Regions from separate parts of the Oceanimonas pelagia genome, predicted to be linked through region 1. Evidence: riboswitches for the same ligand, from Rfam matches in the RefSeq annotation. Region 1 holds a riboswitch; the other holds the start of a gene.
The links. A riboswitch is a leader RNA that binds a small molecule or an ion and turns the genes downstream of it on or off. The one in region 1 is predicted to bind thiamine pyrophosphate.
Positions count from the first base shown of each region.

Region 2: it holds a riboswitch for thiamine pyrophosphate, as region 1 does, so the genes downstream of both, thiD (bifunctional hydroxymethylpyrimidine kinase/phosphomethylpyrimidine kinase) here and PU634_RS00365 (3-oxoacyl-ACP reductase) in region 1, are expected to answer to the same signal.

Region 1 is NZ_CP118224.1:73,766-81,182, reverse strand. Features, by position in the region: gene osmF (glycine betaine ABC transporter substrate-binding protein OsmF) at 1-880, shown strand, start outside; gene PU634_RS00385 (ABC transporter permease) at 975-2,150, shown strand; gene PU634_RS00380 (ABC transporter ATP-binding protein) at 2,147-3,085, shown strand; gene PU634_RS00375 (ABC transporter permease) at 3,082-3,810, shown strand; gene PU634_RS00370 (LLM class flavin-dependent oxidoreductase) at 3,906-5,204, opposite strand; gene PU634_RS00365 (3-oxoacyl-ACP reductase) at 5,204-5,977, opposite strand; TPP riboswitch at 6,027-6,123, opposite strand; gene pyrC (dihydroorotase) at 6,314-7,357, shown strand.
Region 2 is NZ_CP118224.1:3,370,463-3,377,879, reverse strand. Features, by position in the region: gene PU634_RS16150 (Na+/H+ antiporter subunit B) at 1-389, opposite strand, end outside; gene PU634_RS16145 (putative monovalent cation/H+ antiporter subunit A) at 386-2,683, opposite strand; gene thiD (bifunctional hydroxymethylpyrimidine kinase/phosphomethylpyrimidine kinase) at 2,883-3,689, opposite strand; TPP riboswitch at 3,724-3,825, opposite strand; gene polA (DNA polymerase I) at 4,127-6,856, opposite strand; gene elbB (isoprenoid biosynthesis glyoxalase ElbB) at 7,167-7,417, shown strand, end outside.

The DNA.
Region 1 (7,417 bases):
CCTTTCTGCCGCCCTTGCCCTGCCGGCCATGGCGGCGGACCCCATTGTGGTATCGTCCAAAATCGACACCGAAGGCGGCCTGCTCGGCAACCTGATCTATCAGGCCCTGAACAACGCCGGACTGGAGGTGGAAAACCGCAGCCAGCTGGGCGGCACGCCCATCGTGCGCAAGGCCATTATCGCCGGTGAAATCGATATCTACCCGGAGTACACCGGCAACGCCGCCTTTTTTCATCAGAAAGAAGACAGCGACGCCTGGAAGCACTTTGACAATGGCTATGCCCTGGCCAGGCAGCTGGATTACGACGCCCATCAACTGGTGTGGCTGACCCCGGCCAACGCCAACAACACCTGGGCCATTGCCGTGCGCCAGGAAATTGCCGGCCCCAATAACCTGGCCACCATGTCGGATTTTGGCCGCTATGTGAGCGCAGGCGGCGACATCAAGCTGGCGGCCTCGGCGGAGTTTGTGTCCAGCCCCGCCGTGCTGCCCGCCTTTCAGCAGACCTACGGCTTTGAGCTGAGCGACGACCAGCTGCTGGTGCTCTCCGGCGGCAACACCGCCGCCACCATCAAGGCCGCCGCCCTGCAAACCGACAATACCAACGCCGCCATGGTCTATGGTACCGACGGCGCCATCGCCTCCGTGGGTCTGGTAGTGATGGACGACGACAAGGGCGTGCAGCCGGTCTACGCCCCCGCTCCCATAGTGCGGGAAAGCGTGCTCAAGGCGCACCCGGAGATCGCCGGCATTCTGGAGCCGGTGTTTCAGTCGCTGGATGTGAAAACCCTGCAAACCCTTAACAGCCGCATCGCCATCGGCGGTGAAAGCGCCGAGGCCGTGGCCGCCGATTATCTGGCGGGCCTGACTCAGGACTGATGAACCTGTAGGCCCCCATTTATTGGGGCAAACCATGCGACATACGGCACTGCCGCCCGGTTAAAACCGGGCCTACGGCATACGCAGGCCGGCAATGAAGAACGCAAAAATTTATCTCGGGGAGTCACCCATTCTTTTGTCATTAAAACCCGACAAGGTCGGCGGCCTGCTGGCGGCGGCGCTGGTGGCCAGCCTGCTGGCACTGCCCTTTGTCGGCCTGCAACCCAACCGTCTTTTTCCCGGCGAGGCCCTGAGTCTGCTGAATTCAGCAGGTATCACCGGCTTATGGCCGCTGCTGTTGCTGCCCCTGTGCCTGACTAACCGTGCCCTGCCCCTGCGGCTGTTGCTCACCACCGCCGCTCTGCCGCTGCTGCTTTATACCGCCGGTCACACCGCCACCGCCCTGCTGGAAAATGCCGGCCCCCTGGCCCGGGTCTCGCTGGGTGCCGGTTTCTGGCTGGCCTTGTTCTGGCTGTGCCTGCTGATCACCGACACCGCCCTGCGGCTGAAGCTCGGGCCATTGTCCCGGCTGGCGCTGGTAACCGTCCTTACCGGTGCCGTTATCGCCCTGCTGGCCGCAGGCCGCTGTGACGATCTTTCGTTACTGAAGGAGTTTCACAACCGCAGCGACTTCTGGCGGCAGGGCCTGCGCCATCTGCAGCTGGCCCTGGGCAGCATGGTGCCGGCGGTGCTGGCAGGCATTCCGCTGGGGGTGGCCTGCCATCGCTCGCCGGGACTACGGGCGGCGCTGTTTCCGGTGCTCAATATTTTGCAGACAGTGCCCAGCCTGGCCATGTTTGGCCTGCTGATGGTGCCGCTCAGCCTGCTGGCCACCGCATACCCCTGGCTGGGTGAGCTGGGCATTCGCGGCATCGGCGCGGCGCCGGCGGTAATCGCCCTGTTTCTGTATTCGCTGCTGCCGATCGTCAGCAACACGGCACTGGGTTTTGACCGGGTGGATGCCAGCATACGCGAGGCGGCCACCGCCATGGGCATGAGCCGCCGCCAGCGGCTGTGGCAGGTGGAATTTCCCCTGGCCATGCCGGTGATCCTGAGCGGCCTGCGGGTGGTGGTGACCCTCAATATCGGTCTGGTGGCGGTGGCGGCCCTGGTGGGCGGCGGTGGCTACGGCACCTACATCTTTCAGGGGCTGGGTCAGACCGCCACCGATCTGGTGATCCTCGGTGCCCTGCCCACTCTGCTGCTGGCGTTTCTGGCCGCCATGCTTATCGACACCCTGATCGCCCTGCAACAAGGCACTCGCGAATGATTGAAGTAAGAAACCTGAGCAAACAATTCGGCGGGCAGACTGCGGTAAAGGATCTGTCGTTCAAGGTGGACAGCGGCCGAGTCTGCGCCCTGGTGGGCACCTCCGGCTGCGGCAAGTCCACCACCCTGCGCATGCTCAACCGGCTGATTGAACCCAGTTCGGGCGAGATTTTCATTCAGGGGCAAAACGTCACCACCCTTCCCGCCGAGCAGCTGCGCCGGCGCATTGGTTACGCCATTCAGGGAGTGGGGCTGTTTCCGCATCAGACCATTGCCCGCAACATTGCCACCGTGCCGCGCCTGCTGGGCTGGAGCAAAACCGACATCGACGCCCGGGTGAGCGAGCTGCTGAGCCTGTTCCGGCTCGATCCCGCCACCTTTGCCGGCAAATATCCGCACCAGTTGTCCGGCGGCGAGCAACAGCGGGTGGGCGTGGCACGGGCGCTGGCGGCTCACCCTGAGCTGCTGCTGATGGACGAGCCCTTTGGTGCCCTGGATCCGCTCACCCGGGAACACCTGCAGGACGAGCTGCTGCATATACAGCAGCTGCTGGGCATCACCATCATCATGGTGACCCACGATCTGGAAGAGGCCATTAAAATGGCCGACGTGATTGCGGTGATGGACAAGGGCGAAATACTGCAGATGGACAGCCCCGACGTCCTGCTGCGCCACCCCAGGCCCGGCTTTGTGCAAAGCCTGGTGGGCGGCCAGGACAGATCCCTGCGGCTGCTGGCCACTCAGACCCTGGCGAAGATAATGACCCCGGTTACTCAGCCCTGTGATCCTGCCATGAGCGCCGGCACCAGCCTGCGTGACGCCCTGGCCGGGCTTATCTGGCAGGGCGCCGACCGGCTGACCGTGGTCAATGACGCCGGCCAACCGGTGGGCGAAGTGACCCTGAACGAACTGCTGAAACGGGGAGCCGGCGCATGACCCGCACGCTGGGCTGGCTGATCCCCGGGCTGTTGCTGGCCCTGCTTACCCTGAACATGGAGGCGCTGGCCCCGCTGTTTCGCCCCCTGGTCAACACCCCCGCGCCGGCCATTTACGCCCGCGACAGCTTTGCCAACCTGCTGGGCTGGCACGCGCTGGCGGTGTTTGCCGCCATTGCCGCCGCCACCCTGCTGGCGCTGGGCGCCGCCATCGCCGTGACCCGGCCTTCGGGCAAGGCCTTCTTTCCGCTGGCCCGGGCCGTGGCCAACCTGGGCCAGACCTTTCCGCCGGTGGCGGTGCTGGCGCTGGCGGTGCCGGCGCTGGGGTTTGGGCTGACCCCCACCCTGGTGGCGTTACTGCTGTACGGCATGCTGCCGATTTTTGAGAATGCGGTCACCGGCCTGCAGCAAATTCCCGCCAGCGTGCGCGAGGCCGCCAGGGGCATGGGCATGACGCCCTGGCAGCAGTTATGGCGGGTAGAACTGCCCCTGGCACTGCCCACCCTGGTGGCGGGTATTCGTATTTCGCTGATCATCAGCATCGGCACCGCCACCATTGGCTCCACGGTGGCGGCCAAGGGCTTTGGCGAAGTGATCATTGCCGGGCTGCTTACCGACAACCTGGCCTTTGTGCTGCAGGGCGGCATTATGGTGGCGCTGATGGCCATGGTGCTTGACGCCCTGCTCCGCCGCCTGGAGCAACGGCTGACGCCGCCGGGCGGGTGAAAATGCGGGGATTGGGGAAAATGTAGGCCCGAATTTATTCGGGCAAATGCGTTCACCTGCAACACTGCTGCCCCGATAAATCGGGGCCTACAAGATCACGGTTTAACCAAACCCAAGTGCTCCCGCAAGGTACTGCCTTCATACTCGGTGCGGAACAGGCCGCGGCGTTGCAGCTCGGGCACCACCTGATCCACAAAGTCCTCGATGCCGGCGGGCAGTGAGGGCGGCATCAGGTTGAAGCCGTCGGCACCTTCATTGCGGAACCACTGCTCCATGCGATCGGCTATCGACTCGGGCGTGCCCACCATGGTGCAGTGGCCGCCGCCGGCAGCAAGCCGGCCCAGCAGCTGGCGCACCGTGGGCTGCTCGGTCTCGATAATCCGCAGTATGGTGGCGTAGCGGCCCTTGGGGCCGGTGAAGGCGTCCAGCGACGGCAATGCCGGCACCGGGGCGTCCAGCTCCCAGCCGGAGCAGTCCTGTCCCACATAGGTGCCGAGCTGGCGTAGCGAGGCATCGGCGGGCAGCAGCTCGTCCAGCTCCCGCTGCTTGGCCCTGGCCTCGGCCTCGGTGGAGGCCACATAGGTCACCAGCCCGGGCATGATGGGCACGTCCACGTTGCGGCCGGCGTCCTTTACCCGGCGCTTGATGTCACGGTAGTAGTCCTGGGCCGCCGGCAAATCGTAGGCCACGGCGTAGATGGCCTCGGCGCATTTGGCCGCCAGCGCCCGGCCCTGCTCCGACGCACCGGCCTGAAACAGCACCGGATGCCCCTGGGGCGGGCGCGGCACATTGAGCGGGCCGTCCACCAGAAAGAACTCGCCCTGGTGGTTGATGGGGGTCACCTTGTCCGGGTCGGCATAGTGGCCGGCGCGATCCATCACCAGGGCCCCTTCCTGCCAGGAATCCCACAACTTGATCACCGCATTTACAAATTCCTCGGCCCGGCGATAACGCTCGGCGTGGGCCGGCATGGTCTCGTAGCCGTGGTTACGGGCTTCCACGTCAAACATGGAGGTCACCACGTTCCAGCCCATGCGGCCGTTGGAGATATGATCCAGCGAGGCCATCATGCGCGCCGCGTGAAAGGGGGTGAAAAAGGTGCTGGAGACGGTACTGATAAAGCCGATGCGATCCGTGGCCCGGCTCATGGCCGCCATGGCGGTGAGCGGCTCCAGAAACCAGTAGCTGCCGTCCGCCACATTGCCGGTAGACTGGCCGTCGGCAAAGAACACCGCATCCAGTTTGCCGCGCTCGGCGGTTTGCGCCAGCCGCTCGTAATAGCGAATGTCGCCCAACTGCTCCACCGCCGAGTTGGGATGACGCCAGGCCGCCCTGTGGTGACCGCACCCGAACAGAAACAGGTTCAGGTGCATCATGCGTTCATTCATGCTCATCAGTTTTTCACCAGACCGCCGTCCACCACCAGGTTCTGGCCGGTGACCGAGCGGGACCAGGGCGAGGCGAAGAACAGGGTGGCGTCGGCAAACTCCGCCGGCGTGGTTACCCGGCGCAGCGGCGTGCTGGCGGCGATATAGTCAAACACCGCTTCCGGCGTCGCCGCAGAGGCATCCGTGGTGCGCAGCAGACCGCCGGACACCATGTTAACGGTAATGCCGTCCGGGCCCAGATCCTGGGACAGGGTGCGGGTCAGCGACAGCAGCGCCGCCTTGGCGGCGGTGTAGTCGTGGTAGGGCACCACCGGGTTCTGGAACAGGTTGGTGCCCACGTTGACGATGCGGCCAAAGCCCTGCTTGCGCATGCCGCCCAGCGCCGCTTGAGTGGTGTGGAGGGCACCGCCCACCACGCCTTCCAGCTGCTGGTTGAGGTGCTCCCAGGCCAGCGCATCGGCATGGGTGCGGGCGTCGCCGTTAAAGGAAAACGCCGGCAGGGCGTTGTTGATTACCGTGGTCACCGGGCAGCCGAAATGGGCCTCGGCCTGCTCGAACATGGCCTGCACGGCGGCGGCGTCACGCACGTCGGCCTGCACCGCCAGCGCCCGCTCCGGAGCCTCGGCCACCAGTTTCTGCGCCGCCTCGGCGCTGTTCAGGTAGTTGATCACCACTTTCGCGCCTTCGCGCAGAAAGGCGCGCACCAGATGTTCACCCAGGCCGCGGGCACCGCCGGTGACCAGCACCAGTTGTTCGTTCAGCTTGATGGAAGTTTGCATTTTCTACCTCAACGGTGAGGCGAAGGCATGATGAGGCAGCAATGGCACCGGGCCGGCAGGCTGACATCCCTTCGCCAGTATGAACTGGATCAGGTTCTACGGGTGTTATCTCAGCCCTGCATCGCAGGACACCCCGTGTCTCGGCTCGAACCATAACATACCCCTGCGCTCAAGGGCGAGAGGCGTGAGGAGGGAAGGAGTGAGGGTGTAAAACTGCCTGCCAGGCCGCCTGCTTTCCCCTCCCCCTTCACGCCTCACATGTTCAGAAGTTTGGTGAAAAAGGCCCGGAGGTGGATAATGAAGGCATCGAAAGCCATGGATAACGCCGAGCCGACAATGACCACAACTACGACCACACTGACCATTACCCGCCCCGACGACTGGCACCTGCACCTGCGCGACGGAGAGCAACTGCAAGACACGGTACGCGACGCCAGCCGCTATCTGGGCCGCGCCCTCGTCATGCCCAACCTGGTGCCCCCCGTCACCACCACCGAGCTGGCGCTGGAATACCGCGACCGCATTCTGGCGGTGCGCCCCGAGGGCAGCCGGTTTGAGCCGGTGATGAGCCTGTATCTCACCGACAACACCCAGCCCGAGGAAATCCGCAAGGCCAGGGCCACCGGCAAGATTGCCGCCTGCAAACTCTATCCGGCCGGTGCTACCACCAACTCCGACTCCGGCGTGACCGATGTGAAAAACATCTACCCGGTGCTGGAAGCCATGCAGGAAACCGGCACCCTGCTGCTGGTGCACGGTGAAGTCACTGATTCCCGCATCGACATCTTCGACCGGGAAAAAGTGTTTCTGGAAACCGTGCTGCCCGACGTGGTGCGCGACTTTCCCGATCTGAAAATCGTGCTCGAGCACATCACCACCGAGCATGCGGTTAAATTCGTGGAGCAGGCCGGTGACAACGTGGCCGCCACCATCACCGCCCACCACCTGCTGTTCAACCGCAACCACATGCTGGTGGGCGGCATTCGTCCGCACTACTACTGCCTGCCCATTCTCAAGCGCAACACCCATCAGCAGGCGCTGGTGCGCGCCGCCACCAGCGGCAGCAAAAAGTTCTTTCTGGGCACCGACTCGGCGCCGCACTTCCAGCACCGCAAGGAAGCCGCCTGCGGCTGCGCCGGTGCCTACACCTCTCACGCCGCCATTGAGCTGTATGCCGAAGCCTTTGAAGAAGCCGGGGCGCTGGACAAGCTGGAAGCCTTTGCCAGCCACCACGGCCCCGACTTCTACGGCCTGCCCCGCAACCAGGATACCATCACCCTGGTGAAACAAGCCTGGACCGTGGGTGAAACCCTGCCCCTGGGCGGCGATAAACTGGTGCCGATTCGCGCCGGCGAAGAGATCAGCTGGCAGGTAAAATAAGCCATTTGCTTTTGAACAACGCGGCTCAGGCCGCGTTTTTTTATGCATGCAGGAAGCTAC
Region 2 (7,417 bases), 300 kb from region 1:
ACGCCGATCACCACCAGAAACACGCCGACATCGAAAAACAGCGGCGTGCTCAGCTTGAGCTCGCCGATGCCGGGCACATACAGACTCCACCACTGGCTGGACAGAAACGGCTGGCCGTTGAGCACCATGCCCACCACGCCGCTGGCCAGCGCCAGCAGCAGGCCGCAGCCCATCAGCAGCTGGCCGTCCACCCCCATCAGCCTGCGGGTACTGCTGGCATCAAAAGCAAACAGGTGCAGGGCAAAGGCTCCCGAGGCCACCAGCCCGGCGATGAAACCGCCGCCCGGTTCGTTGTGGCCACGCAGCAGCAGAAACACCGCAAACAGAAACAGCAGCGGCACCAGAAAGCGGGTGGCGGTCTGCAGGATCAGCGAAGAGCCGGATATCATCGGTAGTCCTCCCAGCGAAAGCGGATCATGGCGCTGACGCCAATGGCCGCCAGGGCCAGCACGAAAATCTCCCCCAGGGTATCCAGGGCACGGTAGTCCACCAGGATCACGTTGACGATGTTGCGGCCGTGAGCCACCTCGTAACTGTTGGCCACCAGGTAGTCGCTGATGCCCCCGCCCAGAGAAGACTGGTTCACGGTGAGCACCATCATGGTCACCAGCACACCGAACACGCCGGCCACGGCGGCATCGCGCCAGCGCACCCCCGGGCTCGACAAGTCCTGAAAGCCGGGCAGGCGGAACAGCACCAGCACCAGCAGGATCACCGTCAGGGTTTCCACCAGCACCTGGGTAATGGCCAGATCCGGCGCGCTGAAAAACACGTAGATCAGCGCCATGGCAAAGCCCAGCACGCCCACCGCCGCCACCGAGCCCAGCCGCAGGTGGGTGGCGCTGGCGTACACCACCGCCACCAGCATCAGCAAACAGATGATCACTTCGTAAAAACGTACGCCCTCAAACGACAGCGCATACACAAAGGCGTCGTGGGCCCAGAAGGCATACACCAGCAGACCGATGGCGGTGATCAGTATGGTCAGTATGTAGTTGGTCATATAGCCATTCTGCAGCACCCGGGTCTGCCAGCGGGCCAGCCGCACCAGACCGTCCATCATGTGCTCATAACCCCGCTCGGGACCATAAGCCAGGGGGTAAATGGCCTTGCCCAGAGGCTGATACAGCCGCTCCCAATGGCGGTAGAGCAGGCCACCGGCCACCAGGGCGGCGGCACTGAACAGCAGCGGCAGATTAAGACCGTGCCACAGCGCCAGATGCAGCTCTGCGGCGGGCGCACCCGCGATGGCGGACACCGCCGCCGCCAGCAGCGGCTCGGCCAGGCCAGGCACCAGCCCCAGCAGCAGGCTCAATACCGCCAGCAGGCTGAAGCCCAGGCGCATGGCCGCCGGTGCCTCATGGGGCGTTCTGGGGGTGGGTTTGAGGGGGCCAAAGAAGGGCCTGATGGCCACCAGGGCACTGGCGGCCACAATGCACACCGCAGTGATCAGGGCCAGCGCCACCAGCAGGGTGGGCAGCGCCGGGGCCCCCAGGGCCGCCTCGAACATCAGCTCCTTGGCGATAAAGCCGAACAGCGGCGGAATGCCCGCCAGCGACAGCGCCGCCAGCCACAGGAACAGGGCCGTGTGCGGCATGTGCGCGCGCAGACCGCCCAGCTCGCGCACATCCTTGCTGCCGGTGGCGTGATCCAGGGTGCCGGCGGCCATAAACAGCGCCCCCTTGTACAGGGCATGGGCCAGCAGGAACACCATGGCCGCCTTCAGTGCCACCGGGGTGCCAATGCCGATCAGCATGGTCAGGGTGCCCAGCGCCATCACGGTGGAAAAGGCCAGAATGCGCTTGAGATCGGTGCTGCACACCGACATCACCGCGCCCACCGTCATGGTCACCGCGCCCACCGCCGACAGCGTCAGCAGCCAGGCCTCGCTGCCGGCCATCACCGGCTGCAGCCGGGCCATCAGAAACACCCCGGCCTTGACCATGGTGGCCGAGTGCAGGTAGGCGCTCACCGGGGTGGGCGCAGCCATGGCGTTGGGCAGCCAGAAATGGAACGGGAACTGGGCCGACTTGGTAAAGGTACCCAACAAAATAAGACCCATCATCGGCAGGAACAGCGGGTGCTGCTGCAACGCAGTCCCTTGCGCCAGCACCTCGGTGAGCTCAAAGCTGCCGGCCATCCAGCCCAGCATGATAAGCCCGGTCATCAGCGCCAGGCCGCCGCCCATGGTGACAAACAGCCCCTGCAGGGCCGCCTTGCGGGCCTTTTCCTGCTCATGGTTAAAGCCGATCAGCAGGTAGGAGGTAATGCTGGTGAGCTCCCAGAACACAAACAGGCCAATCAGGTTGCTGCACAGCACCACCCCCAGCATGGCGCTCATAAAGGCCAGCAGGTACATCAGCAGCTTGTGCCTGTCCTTGTTGCCCTCCAGGTAACGGCCGCCGTAAACGAGGATAAAGGTACCGATGCCGGTGATCAGCAGGGCAAACATCAGGCCGAGTCCGTCCAGCATAAAACTCAGGCTGACATTAAGGCTGGGAATCCAGTCGTAATGAAACTGCACCGTTTCGCCGCCGGTCACCCGGGGCCAGAAACTGGCGAAATAACCGAACAGGGTGGCCGGCAACAGCGCCAGCCCGCCGCCGATATGCCGGCCCAGCCGGGGGCTCAGCAGCGGCACCAGGGCGGCCAGAACAAAACCTGCCAGAACGGCAACAAGCATACGCAAGGCTCCTTTTCATGCCCGTGCAAGGCGTCAGGATCGGCGAAGATAAAAGGAGAGACTCTGAATGCAGACTATAGCAGTGAACATAATTGGATTAACTATCAGTGAGTTAATCCGTTTTTTATTGGTTATTGGCGCTGAAATACTACAAGCCGCCCCGGCCGGACGCAAGCGGGCCGGGGCAATAACGCCCGGCTCAGCGGGCGAAGAAGTGCTCCACCGGCCCCCGGCCCTGGCCGATTTTGAGGCGGGCGCCGGCCTCGATGGCCCGTTCGATGTAGTGCTTGGCCGAGGCCACCGCCAGCTCCAGTGTCAGCCCCTGGGCCAGGTAGGAGGCCAGGGCGCCGGACAGGGTGCAGCCGGTGCCGTGGGTGTTGGCGGTGATCACCCGGGGGGTGTCGAAACAGCGCACGTCCCCCTGATGCAGCAGCCAGTCAGGGCTGCGCGGCTCCTGTTGCAGAAATCCGCCCTTGAGCAGCACCGCCCGGCACTCCAGCTCACCGAGAGCCCCGAGCAGGGGCTCGATCTCACGCAGCGAGGCCGGCACCGGCCGGTCCGTCAGGCAGGCGGCTTCCGGCAGGTTGGGAGTGATCACGTCCGCCAGCGGCAGCAGCCGCCGCTTGAGGCAGTCTACCGCCTCGGGGGCCAGCAGCATGTCGCCGTTGGCGCTGACCATCACCGGATCCACCACCAGGTGCCGTGGCCGGTACTGCTCCAGCGCATCGGCCACGGTATTGATGGTGCCGGCGTCTCCCAACATGCCCACCTTGACCGCCGCCACCGGCAGATCGCCGAACACGGCGTCGAGCTGGGCACGAATAATATCCTGCGGTACCGGGTGCACGGCGGTCACGCCACGGGTGTTCTGGGCGGTAATGGCGGTGATCACCGAGCAGGCATAGCCGCCGGTGGCGGAAATGGCCTTGATGTCGGCCTGAATACCGGCGCCGCCACCGCTGTCGGAGCCGGCAATGGAGAGAATAATGGCTTTGCTGCTGTGCATGTCCTTATGGTCCTTGTGGGACGCAGAGCCCCAAGGCCATCGGCCACTGGTTCCCTACGCCAGAGTTACCTGGATCAGGTTCAACGGGTTCGGCATGGCTGCCGTCTCGGCCTTGCGGGCTCCCCGACCAATGGCCCGATAATACCCAGCCCACCGGTCAATTGCCAGCCGCTGTGCACACTCACAAAAATGTAACTAAGCAACAAAAAACATTCGATTGTATACAAAGCAAGATACTGTTCGCGAACAGCGCCCATAAAAAAACGCCTTCAGCGGAGGGGGCTGAAGGCGGCCTGAGCAGCATATGAAGTAAATGCAAAAAGCGGAACAGGGTAATTTACCCTGTCTCTGTACCTGGCCACACTCTACCCCCACGGCAGGGCAGAGAAAAGCCACAAAACGTAATATTATTTCAATATCGTTGTTTATTTGTCAGATTAGTGAGCCTGATCCCAGTTGTCGCCCACCCCGGCCTCCACCAGCAGGGGTACATCCAGGCTGGCGGCCTGCTGCATCAGCGCACAGATTTGCTCCCGGTACTCCTCCACCCTGTCTTCGCGAATCTCGAACACCAGTTCATCGTGCACCTGCATCAGCATGCGCACCTCGCCTTCGGGCAGCCCGGTGAGCCAGTCGTTCACCCGAATCATGGCCTTCTTGATGATGTCGGCGGCGGTGCCCTGCATGGGCGCATTGATGGCGGCCCGCTCGGCCCCCTTGCGCCGGGCACCGTTTTTCGACCTGATCTCCGGCAGGTAGAGCCGGCGACCGAACAGGGTGGAGACATAGCCCTGCTCGCTGGCCTGGGCCCGGGTGTCTTCCATGTAGCGCAGCACGCCCGGATAGCGCTCGAAGTAGATATCCATGTACTGCTGCGCCTCGTTGCGGCCAATGCCCAGCTGGCGCGCCAGGCCAAAGGCGCTCATGCCGTAGATAAGCCCGAAGTTGATGGCCTTGGCCCGGCGGCGCTGCTCGGAGGTCACCTCGTCCACGGCCACACCGAATACCTCGGCAGCGGTGGCGCGGTGAATGTCCTGACCGTGGGCAAAGGCGTCGAGCAGGCCCTTGTCCTGGGACAGATGGGCCATGATGCGCAGCTCAATCTGGGAGTAGTCCGCCGCCACCAGCCTGTAGCCGGGCTCGGCCACAAAGGCCTGACGAATGCGCCGCCCTTCATGTGTGCGAATGGGAATGTTCTGCAGGTTGGGATCCGACGACGACAACCGGCCGGTGGCGGTGTTGGCCTGATGATAGGAGGTATGAATGCGACCGCTGTGCTCGTTGACCATTTGCGGCAGCTTGTCGGTATAGGTGGACTTGAGCTTGCTCAGGGCCCGGTATTCCATCAGCAGTTTGGGCAGGGGGTAGTCCAGCGCCAGCTCCTGCAGCACTTCCTCGGCGGTGGACGGCGCGCCCTTGGGGGTTTTCTTGATCACCGGCAGCTCAAGTTTGGTAAACAGGATCTCGCCCAGCTGTTTGGTGGAGCTGAGGTTAAAGGGCTCGCCGGCAAGCGTGTGGGCCTCCCGCTCCAGCTCCTTGAGCCGTTTGGCAATTTCGTCGCTCTGCGCCGCCAGCAACTGGCTGTCGATGCGCACGCCGGTGTATTCCATGTTCGCCAGAATGGGCACCAGTGGCAGTTCTATGTCGGTGAACACGCTTTGCAGGGCCGGCTCGGCGGCCAGCCTTTCGCTCAGGTGATGATGCAGCCGCAGGGTAATGTCGGCGTCTTCCGCCGCATAGGGGCCGGCCTGCTCCAGGGGGATCTGGTTAAAGGTCAGCTGTTTGGCGCCCTTGCCGGCAATGGACTCAAAGGACATGGTGCTGTGCTTGAGAAAAAAGGCCGCCATGCTGTCCATGTCATGCCTGGTCTGCACCGAGTTCAGGACATAGGACTCCAGCATGGTATCGAGCAGCGCCCCCTTCATGTGAATGCCGTGATTCCTCAGCACATTGATATCGTACTTGAGGTTCTGGCCCAGCTTGATGCGGGTTTCGTCTTCCAGCAGCGGCTTGAGTGCGCCCAGCACGGCGTCTTCGCTCAGCTGCTCGGGCGCATCCAGGTAATCGTGGCCAAAGGGCACATAGGCGGCCTGCCCCGCCTCCACCGCAAACGATACCCCCACCACCCGGGCGTCCCGGTAACTGAGGCTGGTGGTTTCGGTATCAAAGGCAAACAGCGGTGCCGCCTTCAGTTTTTCGATCCAGGCGTCCAGCTCGGCCTGTTCGGTGATGATCTGGTAGTCGGTGGCCGGTGCTTCCGGCTGCGCTTCCTCGATCTCGCCCGAGTCCAGTTCGGCCAGCAGATTGCGGAACTCATATTCCTGATACAGGGCGCGCAGGGCTTCAACGTCCGGCTCGCTCTGTTGCAGATCGGCGGGGCCCACATGCAGTTTTACATCGGTCTTGATGGTGGCCAGGGTGTAGGACAGCCGCACCTGCTCCTCGTGCTCGGCAAACTTGGCGGCAAAGGACCTGGATCCGCGAAAACCCAGTTCGGCAATCCTGTCGGAATTGGCGGCAATGTCGTCGATGGATCCCAGCCCCTGCAACAGCGCCAGGGCGGTTTTCTCGCCCACCCCGGGCATGCCGGGAATGTTGTCGACTTTGTCACCCACCAGCGCCAGCAGATCGATGATCAGCTCCGGCGGCACGCCGAATTTTTCCACTACGCCGTCCCGGTCGAGAAAGCTGTTTTTCATGGTGTCCATCAGCAACACATGATCCGACACCAGCTGGGCCATATCCTTGTCGCCGGTACTGATCACCACATCCAGCTGCTGCTCGGTGGCCTGCCGGGCCAGAGTGCCGATCACGTCGTCTGCCTCCACCCCTTCCTCGATCAGCAGCGGCAGCCCCATGGCACGAATAATGTCGTGAATGGGCTTGATCTGCTCCCGCAGATCGTCCGGCATCGAGGGCCGGTGCGCCTTGTATTGCGGGTAGATGTCATCGCGGAAGGTCTTGCCCTTGGCGTCGAACACCACCGCCACCCGGGACTCGGGAAACTGCTTGTGCAGGCTGCGCAGCATGTTGGTGACCACGCGAATGGCGCCGGTGGGGCGGCCATCGCTGGTGCGCAGATCCGCCTGCTGGGACGCAAAATAGGCACGGTAAAGGTAGGAGGATCCATCGACCAGGATCAGAGGTTTGGCAGGAATGGCAACCATGACGTTATTCTCGTTAATGCGGTGGCCGCTAGCATGCCACAGCGGGCCGCCGGACTCCACGGCGCCGACCCGGACAGCCTGTGGATAACTCTGTGCAAGAGTGATCGCGACCGGATCCTGAAAGAATCAATTAAGCATTAATTTTCAATTGCTTAAACAAAAATCCAAGATCTTGATAAGGGATCCGCTAATGTGGAAAATCGACAGGAAGGGAATATTGCACAAAGATTAACCGCGAGTAATCCTAGCACAAGCTGCCACCTTCAACCCGACGCAAGTCACAAAATTCATCACCGGAAAGGAGAGCAAAATGAAAAAAGTTGCCGTTATTCTGAGCGGCTGCGGCGTGTACGACGGCGCGGAAATTCACGAAGCCGTGCTCTGCCTGCTGCACCTGGCCCGCAACGGGGCCCGCTACCAGTGTTTTGCCCCCGACCAGCCCCAGCATCATGTGATCGACCACCGCACCGGCGAGGAAAGCGGAGAACAGCGCAATATGCTGACCGAGGCCGCGCGCATCGCCCGGGGCGACATTCAGCCGCTGTCGGAACTCAGGGTCGA